Pararhizobium capsulatum DSM 1112: one gene and its partner. The protein of the gene in region 1 binds, or shares a complex with, the protein of each later gene. Links are inferred from orthologs where the notes say so. Each region holds a gene or a part of one and is shown on either strand. Other genes may lie near its edges.

What was found. Proteins that work in one complex are often made in the same cells at the same time.
Region 2: the proteins of QO002_RS20950 (region 1) and hfq are in contact, whole or in part, in a crystal structure (PDB 3VU3), measured with the Escherichia coli proteins. The link is inferred for Pararhizobium capsulatum DSM 1112 from one-to-one orthologs.

The regions. Positions count from the first base shown.
Region 1 is NZ_JAUSVF010000002.1:91,362-97,822, forward strand. What follows is about bases 1,803-4,800. They hold QO002_RS20950 (catalase), read left to right. Parts: upstream 1,803-2,252; coding sequence 2,253-4,349; downstream 4,350-4,800. Other genes in these bases: QO002_RS20945 (catalase family protein), read left to right, coding at 1,803-2,067. In the rest of the region: QO002_RS30930 (molybdopterin cofactor-binding domain-containing protein), read left to right, coding at 1-519; QO002_RS30935 (molybdopterin cofactor-binding domain-containing protein), read left to right, coding at 422-925; more of QO002_RS20945, read left to right, coding at 922-1,802.
Region 2 is NZ_JAUSVF010000001.1:2,277,182-2,281,890, forward strand. The notes cover bases 1,732-4,709. They hold hfq (RNA chaperone Hfq), read left to right. Parts: upstream 1,732-3,088; coding sequence 3,089-3,331; downstream 3,332-4,709. Other genes in these bases: ntrX (nitrogen assimilation response regulator NtrX), read left to right, coding at 1,732-2,092; QO002_RS11155 (D-amino-acid transaminase), read left to right, coding at 2,115-2,978; hflX (GTPase HflX), read left to right, coding at 3,408-4,709. Also shown: QO002_RS11145 (sensor histidine kinase NtrY-like), read left to right, coding at 1-738; more of ntrX, read left to right, coding at 728-1,731. UniProt on the Escherichia coli protein: RNA chaperone that binds small regulatory RNA (sRNAs) and mRNAs to facilitate mRNA translational regulation in response to envelope stress, environmental stress and changes in metabolite concentrations.

The sequences.
Region 1 (6,461 bases):
GAAGCGATGATGTCGCCGGCGGAAGCCAAGGTTCGGTATTCCGTCGATGGCAAAGTTACCGTCTCTGCCGCGGCCTCCGATATCGGCACCGGCACCTATACGATCCTCGGCCAGCTGGGCGCTGATGCGTTTGGTGTGCCTCTGGATGACGTGACCGTGCAGATCGCGGACTCCACCCTGCCGAAAACCGGCGTTCAGGGCGGTTCATGGACGGCGGCATCGACCGGATCGGCCGTTCAGGCCGCGTCAAGGGCCGTGATCGCGACCCTTCTGAAACATGCCAGCAGGCTGGAAAATTCGCCTCTGGCCAAGGTTGAAGCCGATCAGGTGGAGATCATCGATGGGCGCTTTTGTGCTGGAAGCCAATCATCAGGTCGGCATGAGCGTTTCGGAGATCATGGAACGGGCAGGCCTTTCCAACATCGAGGAACACGCCAAAGTCGGCCCCGATATGATGACCATGCGGAAGTTTGCGGCCTACACGCATTCCGTGGTCTTCGTCGAAGTCCGCGTCGATGACGAGCTTGGTGTTGCGCGGGTCACCCGCGTCGTCAGCGCCATTGCTGCGGGGCGTATCCTAAACCCGAAGACGGCCCGCAGCCAGATTCTCGGCGGCGTGGTCGTGGGGCTCGGAGCGGCGTTGCATGAAGAAGGCATGATCGATCATCGCACCGGCCGGATCATGAACCCCAATATCGCCGAGTATCATGTCCCCGCCCATGCCGATGTCGAGGATATCGACGTCATCTTCGTCGATGAGGACGATGACAAGGCAAGCCCGATCGGCGTCAAGGGCCTGGGTGAAATCGGCATCGTCGGCGTGGCGGCCGCCGTGTCCAACGCCATCTTCCACGCCACGGGAAAACGCATCCGCAGTTTCCCCATCACACTGGACAAAATTCTCACAGCCGAGGCACAACAATGAACAGCCTATTACCCTTCAAGCCGGTCCCATTCTCGCCGGATGTCGAGATCATACAACCGGACGAGCCGGCAACGGCGCGCGAACTGGCAAAGACCATGCTGTCGATTGCCGAAAAGACCTATGCCGACAGCGGCCACGGCATCCGCTCAGTGCATGCCAAGAGCCATGGCCTATTGGAAGCCCGTGTCGACGTTGTTGACGGTCTGCCGCCCGAACTTGCGCAAGGGATCTTTGCGGAACCGCGCAGCGACGATGCGATCATCCGCCTTTCAACAACACCGGGCGATCTGCTGCACGACAGCGTCTCGACACCCCGCGGGTTAGAGCTGAAAATCATGGACGTCGAAGGCCCCCGCCTGCCCGGCTCTGAGAATTCCGCAAGCCAGGATTTCGTCATGGTCAACGGCAAGGAGTTCAACTCGCCGAGCGGCGAGGCCTTCGTGAAGAACCGCAAGCTTCTGGCGGCAACGACCGACCGCATGGAGGGCACGAAGGAGTTCATTGCCAGCGTCTTCAAGAAAGTCGAAGGGGCGCTCGAAACCTTCGGCACGGAAAGTGCGACGCTCAAGACGCTCGGCGGAAACCCGGAGACCCACATTCTCGGAGACAGCTTTTTTGCGCAGCTGCCGTTGCGCTACGGAAACCATATCGCTAAATACGCGGTCGTGCCCGCCTCGGACAATCTCAAGGCGTTGACCGGCACCACCCTTGATACATCCGATGATGCGGATGCCATCCGCCACGCCGTTCAGGATTTCTTCGAGACCGAAACCGCCGTCTGGCATTTGCAAGTCCAGCTCTGCACCAATCTCGACGCCATGCCTGTCGAAGGCATTGACGCCTGGGACGAGGCGAAAAGCCCGTTCGTGACCGTCGCCCACATCACGGCGGCTCCCCAGTCAGCCTGGAGCGAGAGCCGCGCCGAGGCTGTCGATGACGGCATGCATTTCAGCCCCTGGAATGGCATTACGGCGCACCAGCCGCTGGGCTCGACCATGCGCCTTCGAAAGCTTGCCTATGAGCGCTCCTCTGCTTTCCGCTCCCAGCGCAATGAGATCCCCGTGACCGAGCCGATGGTCTGTCCATTCGGTCACCATCGCGAGATTATGCCCTCGCAGCAGACGCCGATCCTGAAGCAGTAAGCGCGAAAATCACTTTCCAGACAGTAGAAGGAGCACATTATGGCATCGGAATGGCCCATGTGGATTCTGCAGGCCATTTCACTCGGTCTGTTTGTCGGCTGTTTATTTATCAAAGCGTAGCCTTCGCCGGAACAATCCCCCGGTGCTTCCGTTTGCGAACCAGTGCAACATGAAGGGGATCACACATGTCTGATGGCGCACCATTCAATGAAATCCGTGGATCTGGTGGCGAGACTCATCAGCAGTGTCCAGAGAAAAGCTCGCAGGATCGCGATGAAACGCTGACAACCAATCAGGGCATCGCGATTTCGGACAATCAGAACAGCCTGAAATCGGGCGCGCGTGGTCCGACGCTTCTCGAAGACTTTGTCCTGCGGGAGAAAATCTTTCATTTCGACCATGAGCGGATTCCGGAGCGCATCGTTCATGCCCGCGGCTCAGGGGCTCACGGATATTTCGAGGTCACCGACAATCTTTCCGATGTCACCAAGGCCGATCTGTTCCAGCGCGCCGGCGAGAAGACGCCTGTCTTCGTCCGTTTCTCCACCGTAGCAGGCGGCGCGGGATCGGTTGATACCCCGAGAGACGTACGCGGCTTTGCCGTGAAATTCTATACTAAAGAAGGCAATTGGGACCTCGTTGGCAACAACATTCCAGTCTTCTTCATCCAAGATGCGATGAAGTTTCCGGACCTTGTGCATGCAGTGAAAATGGAATCCGACCGCGCTTACCCGCAGGCAGGTAGCGCCCATGATACGTTCTGGGACTGGGCATCGCTCATGCCCGAAACCACCCACATGCTAATGTGGGCGATGTCAGACCGCACGATCCCTCGATCGCTTCGGACCATGCAGGGTTTCGGCATCCACACCTTCCGCTTCGTCGATGCCGACGGAAAATCCACCTTCGTGAAATTTCACTGGAGGCCGAAACTTGGCATCCAGTCCACGGTCTGGGAAGAGGCGCTGAAGCTGCAGGCCGCCGATAACGACTTTCATCGCCGCGACCTGTTCGAATCCATTGCCGCCGGGAATTTTCCGGAATGGGAACTCGGCGTCCAACTTTTCGACGAAGCGTTTGCCAAAAGTCTTGACTATGATGTTCTCGACCCGACAAAGATCATCCCCGAAGAAGTGCTACCGTTGCGCAAGGTCGGCCGGCTGGTGCTGGATCGCAATCCAGACAATTTCTTCGCCGAAACCGAGCAGGTCGCCTACTGTCCTGCCAACATCGTTCCCGGCATCGACTTCAGCAACGATCCTTTGTTGCAGGGTCGCCTGTTCAGCTATCTCGACACGCAGAAGTCCCGGCTCGGGACCGCCAATTTCCACCAACTGCCGATCAATGCGCCCAAGTGTCCCGTCATGAATTTTCAGCGGGACGGGCAGATGCAGATGACTGTGCCGAAGGGGCGGGCGAATTACGAGCCGAACAGCCTTGCCGCCCATGGCGAGATGGGCGGTCCAAGAGAGTGTCCCGTCACCGGGTTCCGTACCTTTGAGGGCCAGGCCCAGAAGCAGGAGCAGGGCGACAAGCTGCGTGTCCGTGCCGAACTTTTTGCGGATCACTTCAGTCAGGCGCGTCTGTTTTGGACATCGCAGACGACCTCCGAGCAGGCCCATATTGCCTCCTCCTTCGTCTTCGAACTGTCGAAGGTCGGCCTGGATCAGGTACCCCCGCGGATGGTCGCCAATTTGCGGAACGTCGATGAGGCGCTCGCCAAGCGCGTTGCAGATGGTCTCGGCATCGACTTGCCGAAGAAATCGCAAGCTGCACGGGAACCCGTTGATATGGCCCCCTCACCGGCACTCTCGATCCAGAAGAATATGATCGATACCGTCGAGGGTCGAAAAATCGGCATCCTTATCGCCGACGGGACCCATGCAAAAGTCCTGAAGAGCCTTGTCGACGCGATCAAGAAGGCGGGCGCGACGCCCTTCATTGTCGCGCCAAAGGTGGGCAAGGTTGCACTCTCTGGTGGTGAGCCAATCAAGGCTGATGGTCAGTTGGCCGGCTCACCCTCGCCTATCTTCGACGCTGTTGCCGTCCTACTGTCAGAGGAAGGCTGCAAGATGCTTCTCAAGGAAGGAGCCGCAATACAGTGGGTGATGGATGCCTTCGGTCATCTGAAGGCAATCGGCTTTGTCGAGACGTCCAAGCCCCTTCTCGACAAGGCAGGCATCGAACCAGATGACGGTGTGGTTTCATTGACCAACAGGTTCATCGAGGCTGCTGCCAAGCGGTATTGGGATCGTGAACCGAACGTGCGCATGTTGGTGTAGCCCCCTGGTGCTACGCCTCGGCAAAAATAGCCCCTGTTGTTTCGCAGGGGCTATTTCGTGTTAGGCGAGGACACACCTCTGTCTTGCCGGCCCCATCAGCTCTCGATATGGCGTGAGTTGTCGGCCGCGACCGCCCTCATCGTTTTCTACCTGCTGATCGCGTACGACGACAAGGGGCCTTGGCCATATTGGTCGCTGGACCATAAGCGGTGACGTGCCATATCCGGGCGCTGATAGCGATGCCGCTCGGATCGTCGTCGGCGGCTCCGGTTATCAGACTGGGGCCGAGTTGTTTGAGACCGCTGCTCTGCTTACCTCCGGATGGATCCGGGTCGAAATCGCTGCGGGCAAGCGGTGGATAGAATGTCGAATTCATGGGTTCCTCCCTGCCGCACATAACTTATTGCGCGCCCTCGAAGACATGGTTAGGACCTCCCAGCATCGCCATGAAACTGGGAGCTTGTTGAAACATCTGCGGCATGCGCTCACGGTCGAGCGAGGCCCCCTGTTCTGCGCGCAAGATTGTGTCGTTTCATTGGTAATGCAGACCAGCCCTTTTACGGTCGCGGTCTCGTCGCGGAGAGAAGTGAAGGAAAACGTCAATGTTGTCTCTTCTGGTTCGCCATACCGCGCCATGGCAGGTGGTCGAAGCGGCTGGCCTCCCCATTGAAGGCCTTTTCGATGATGGGGCTGAGGGCATACATGACGTCCGGCCATAGGTCGGGAAGCGTCGTGCCGATGGCACGTATTGCCCTCGGCCCCATGATCGGCCGATAGTCATTGGAAAAGAATTAGAGCTCAGGTCCCCGGAGAACGTACTTCGACTCCGGAGAGTTGAGGATAAGATTCACGGCGAATTTCAGCGTCGGAGGCCAGGCGTCCGGCATCCCCATTGGGTTCTGGGACCAATCGAATGCGTTCATTTCACTTGAAACGCCGCCTTCTCCCGTAAAAACAACGGCCTATAGAAACAGTCAGAATATCCTGCAAGTAACGCCCGCCTTACCTGACCGGATTTAAGATTGAATCTTATTCGAGGACCGGGGTGACTGATACACCAGGTTTCACCGACGAACTAGCATCTCGCTCGTATTAGCGCAGGCCAAAAAACGACAGTACAGCAATGACTATTACGACGAGTCCAACAATATAGATCAATCGGTTCATGACGAGTTCCTCTCAATTTCAACGTGTCAAAACGTTCACTGAAACAATTGGTTCCTTAGTCGAGCCAGCAGCGTTGGGGTAGCCACTGGCTCGCTTGTTTTGCTCATCTACAAGCGCACAAGCACCAGCGTCGAATTGACCGACGCCAGTATTATAGATTTCTAATACAACACGCAAACTTCACAAGGAAAATCTAGCAAGGTCTCTCTAACGATTGGCTGATTGGCGACGGCCGTCGGCCGTCGCGGGCATTTTTTTCGGGGTGGGTGCAGCATCGTTCCTTATCCTGTCTGCGTTGGCGAAAGATCGATTGGATCAGGTAGGCGGATCGACGGTAACTCGCGGCATGGCGATCCTTCGACTCGTCACATCCCTGAGTTGGACGATCGGGCAAGCCCCAGGGTGCGGTCCTCGTTTCGAAGACGGGATTCCCCGGAGTGTTCCTGGGGCCGGCTCCCTCGCAGCCTTGTCACTGGCAATCGTGGTCATTACCCACGTACGCGCCGTTGCGACAGTTTCAGAGGAGAGGCCTAAGTTGGGTCTCGAAGTTGCACCGGACCGCGTCAGCAATCATTGCGCTGGCCGCGTTTCAGGGGCTTCTGTTTGTAGGATTTGCTCTCTTCGCCGCGTATTTCCTGATGGCGCTCCTTTGGCCAACGTTGACATCGCTCTATCTCGGCCAAATTCCGAGAGCGGCCGGGATCGGAATCATCAGCATCGTCGGGATGGCCGTCGTGCAGGACCTCTTGCCGGGCGAGCTGGGATCGCCTCGGCGCTATTCGGCAACACGATCAGCGTTGGCTTCCTACTTTCGGGGCTCGGCACAGGTGTGTGGGCAAACGGGTTTGGATACTGGTCCCTGTTCTCACTTTGCACAGGCCTCTGCGGATTGGGTATAGTCGCGTTGTTGCCAGGCCGACATACATCAACAGTGTCGACGCGATA
Region 2 (4,709 bases), on another replicon or contig:
CGCCGCATTGCCCATGAAATCAAGAACCCCCTGACACCAATCCAGTTGTCCGCCGAGCGGCTGAAGCGCCGCTATGGACGGCAGATTGCCGAGGATGACCGTGTTGTTTTCGATCAATGCACGGACACGATTGTCCGCCAGGTAGAAGACATCGGCAGGATGGTCGACGAGTTTTCCGCCTTCGCCCGTATGCCCAAGCCCACCAAGGAAAAAGTGGATATCAGGGCGGTTCTCAAGGACGCCGTATTCCTGCGGGAGATGGGAAACACCCATGTCAGCTTTATCAGAGACTTCGGCGACGAGCCGCTGGAAGGCCTCTTTGACAGCCGCATGCTGAGCCAGGCCTTCGGAAATATCGTCAAGAACGCAGTCGAGGCTATCGAGGCGCTGCCTGCCGACGCTGTTCGCGGGGAGTTGAAGATCATGGTGCGTTCCCGCCGAAACGAGGCAACAGGACAGTATGTCGTTGACGTCATCGACAACGGCAAGGGGCTTCCTACGGAAAATCGCCACCGCATTCTCGAGCCCTATATGACGATGCGTGAAAAGGGCACTGGCCTTGGTCTCGCGATCGTCAAGAAGATTATCGAGGACCACGGCGGGCACATTGAGCTGCATGACGCCCCGGCTGATTTCGATGGCGGCAATGGGGCAATGATCAGAATTATCCTGCCACCGGCTCCAGGCGCTGGCGGCTCCGAAATGACACAGGACAAGGACTACTCTCATGGCGGCTGATATTCTTGTAGTTGATGACGAGGAGGACATCCGCGAGATCGTTTCCGGCATCCTCTCCGATGAGGGCCACGAGACACGAACTGCCTTCGACAGCGACAGCGCGTTGGCCGCGATCAGCGATCGTGTACCGCGGCTGGTGTTTCTCGATATCTGGATGCAGGGGAGCAAGCTCGACGGGCTGGCTCTGCTCGACGAGATCAAGAGCCGTCATCCCGACCTGCCGGTGGTGATGATCTCCGGCCACGGCAATATCGAAACCGCCGTATCGGCGATCCGACGTGGCGCCTATGACTTCATCGAGAAGCCCTTCAAGGCGGACCGGCTGATCCTGATCGCCGAACGGGCGCTGGAAACGTCGAAGCTCAAACGCGAGGTTTTCGAACTCAAGAAGCGCTCGGGAGACCCGGTCGAGCTGATCGGCACCTCCGTTGCTGTCTCTCAGTTGCGCCAGAATATCGAGAAGGTTGCGCCCACCAACAGCCGCATCATGATCCACGGCCCGTCCGGTTCTGGCAAGGAACTGGTGGCGCGCATGATTCACCGCAAATCGACGCGAGCAGGCGGTCCTTTTGTTGCGCTAAATGCCGCCGCCATCACGCCGGATCGCATGGAAATGGCGTTGTTCGGGACCGAAGGCACTGCCGGCCAGCCGCGCAAGACGGGCGCGCTTGAAGAAGCTCACGGCGGCATTCTCTATCTCGATGAAGTCGGAGAGATGCCGCGCGAGACGCAGAACAAGATTTTGCGTGTCTTGGTCGACCAGCAGTTCGAACGTGTCGGCGGCTCCAAGCGCGTCAAGGTCGATGTCCGCATCATCTCCTCGACAGCCTACAATCTGGAAAGCCAGATTGCCGAGGGCGCCTTCCGCGAAGACCTCTATCACCGTCTGGCCGTCATCCCCGTGCGGGTGCCGGCACTTGCCGAGCGCCGCGAGGATATTCCCTTCCTCGTCGATATGTTCATGCGCCAGATCAGCGAGCAGGCGGGGATCCGTGCCCGCAAGATCGGCGACGATGCTCTTGCCGTCCTGCAGGCCCATGACTGGCCGGGCAATATCCGCCAGTTGCGCAACAACATCGAGCGTCTGATGATTCTGGCACGTACCGACGGGCCGGATACGGCAATCTCCGCCGACATGCTGCCAACCGAGGTCGGCGACAGCCTGCCGAAGATTTCTGCGCAGGGTGACCAGCACATCATGACCTTGCCGCTCCGTGAGGCGCGAGAAATGTTCGAAAGGGATTACCTCATCGCGCAGATCAACCGTTTCGGCGGTAATATTTCCCGCACGGCTGAGTTTGTCGGCATGGAGCGCTCGGCGCTGCATCGCAAGCTCAAGTCTCTCGGCGTCTGATAGTTCAAACCCGGAGGCGGGCATGACGAGAATAGCTTATGTAAACGGGGCCTATCTTCGCACGGCTGACGCAGGCGTTTCGATCGAGGATCGTGGCTTCCAGTTTGCCGATGGTGTCTACGAGGTCTGCGAAATCCGGAACAGCTATATCGTGGACCTGACCCGCCATCTGGATCGTCTCGACCGCTCATTGTCGGAAATCCGCATCAATCACCCGATGTCACGCAAGGCATTGGTCGGGATCATCCGCCATGTGATCCGCCGCAACCATGTCAAAAACGGGCTGTTCTACATGCAGGTGACGCGCGGTGCCGCACGGCGGGATCATGTGTTTCCAGCAGCCCACACGCCGCCGACGCTGGTTGTGACGGCAAAGCGCACGGATGCCTCGCTGATCGCCCGGAAGAATGCTGACGGTATCCGCGCCATTACCATGCCTGAAAATCGATGGGATCGGGTGGATATCAAGACAGTCGGCCTTCTGTCTAACGTGCTGGCGCGCCAAGATGCCAAGGAGGCGGGTGCGCAGGAGGCGATCTACGTCGATACGGACGGAAAGGTGACGGAAGGAGCGGCCACCAATGTCTGGATCGTGGACAAGGACGGAGTGCTGAGAACTCGCCCCGCCGATCACGGCATCCTGCGCGGCATTACCCGCACGACGCTCCAGGATGTGGCAACCAAAATTGGGCTTAAAATCGAGGAGCGCGCCTTCACCGTCGAGGAAATGCTGGCCGCACGGGAGGTGTTTATCACCGCGGCGACCAGTATTTGCTTCCCGGTCGTGACTGTGGACGGCCACACGATCGCCAACGGCCATCCCGGCAGCACGGCGCAGAAAATCCGCGAAGCCTTTTTCGACGTTGCGGAGAAGACTTTGATTTGATACCAAATCCGGGGAGATGCCGTGAACTTCATAGCTGGCGGTGTTTGGGGCATTCGAATCGTATAATCAACCGGTTAATCGGAACCGGCAAATAAGAAAGAAGCGGCGCCATGGCGGAACGTTCTCAGAACCTGCAGGACCTTTTTCTCAATACAGTCCGCAAGCAGAAAATATCTTTGACGATTTTTCTTATCAATGGTGTGAAACTGACAGGGGTCGTCACGTCTTTTGACAACTTCTGTGTGCTTTTGCGTCGTGACGGTCATTCGCAGCTGGTGTACAAGCACGCCATCTCGACCATCATGCCGGGTCAGCCGATGCAGATGTTCGAGAGCGAAGAATCCGCTTCCTGACAGGACACCTGACATTACCAAACGTGATACCAAATCGTCGTCGATCATCCCGGAGCTGGAAAAGCTTCGTGATGACATGCGCGCTCTCGTCGTCGTTCCGGTTCTGAAGAAAACCGGCCGCCAAGCTGCGGCCGATCCTTCTGTGCCGACGACAACCCGTTCCGATGAAAGCCGTCTCGAAGAGACTGTTGGGCTTGCTCTGGCCATCGACCTGACAGTCGTGCAGGGGCTGATTGTCCCGGTCGCGCAGCCGAAGCCCGGTACGTTGCTGGGTACAGGCAAGATCGAGGAAATCGGCCACCTGCTGACCGAGCACAATGCCGGCCTTGTCATTGTCGACCACCCGCTGACGCCGGTTCAGCAGCGCAATCTCGAGAAGGAATGGAACGCCAAGGTCATCGACCGGACGGGCCTTATCCTCGAAATCTTCGGCCGCCGCGCCTCCACCAAGGAAGGCACGCTGCAAGTCGAGCTTGCACATCTCAATTACCAGAAGGGCCGGCTGGTTCGCAGCTGGACCCACCTTGAACGTCAGCGCGGTGGCGCAGGCTTCCTCGGTGGCCCTGGTGAAACCCAGATCGAAGCCGACCGTCGGCTTCTGCAGGAAAAGATCCTGAAGCTCGAAAAGGAGCTGGAGCAGGTGCGCCGCACCCGCCAGCTGCACCGTGCCAAGCGGAAAAAGGTGCCGCACCCGATCGTGGCGCTGGTCGGCTATACCAACGCCGGCAAGTCGACGCTGTTCAACCGCATCACTGGCGCAGGCGTTCTGGCCGAGGACATGCTGTTTGCCACGCTCGATCCGACGCTGCGGCGCATGAAGCTGCCGCAGGGCCGCACCGTCATGCTTTCCGATACCGTCGGTTTCATCTCCGACCTGCCGACCCATCTGGTGGCTGCTTTCCGGGCGACGCTGGAAGAGGTTCTGGAAGCCGACCTGATCCTGCATGTGCGCGATCTCTCGGACCCGGACAATCAGGTTCAGTCGAGTGATGTCCTGCGCATCCTTGCCGATCTCGGCATCGACGAGAAGGCTGGCGCAGAACGCATCATCGAAGTCTGGAACAAGATCGATCGGTTAGAGCCAGAGGCGCACGAGGCGTTGGTGCAGAAGGCTGCGACTGGCGAAAACACGGTCGCGGTTTCTGCTGTGACAGGTGAGGGTGTCGATGCGATGATAGCTGAAATCAGCAAGCGTCTCTCTGGCGTGATGACGGAAACTACCGTGGTCTTGACGACGGACAAGCTACAATTGCTCTCTTGGATTTACGAGCACGCAATTATTGACGGGCGTGACGACCTTGAGGATGGTTCCGTAAGCCTCGACCTGCGCCTGACGGCCACGGAGGCAGCCGAACTCGATAGACGTTTAGGCAACGGG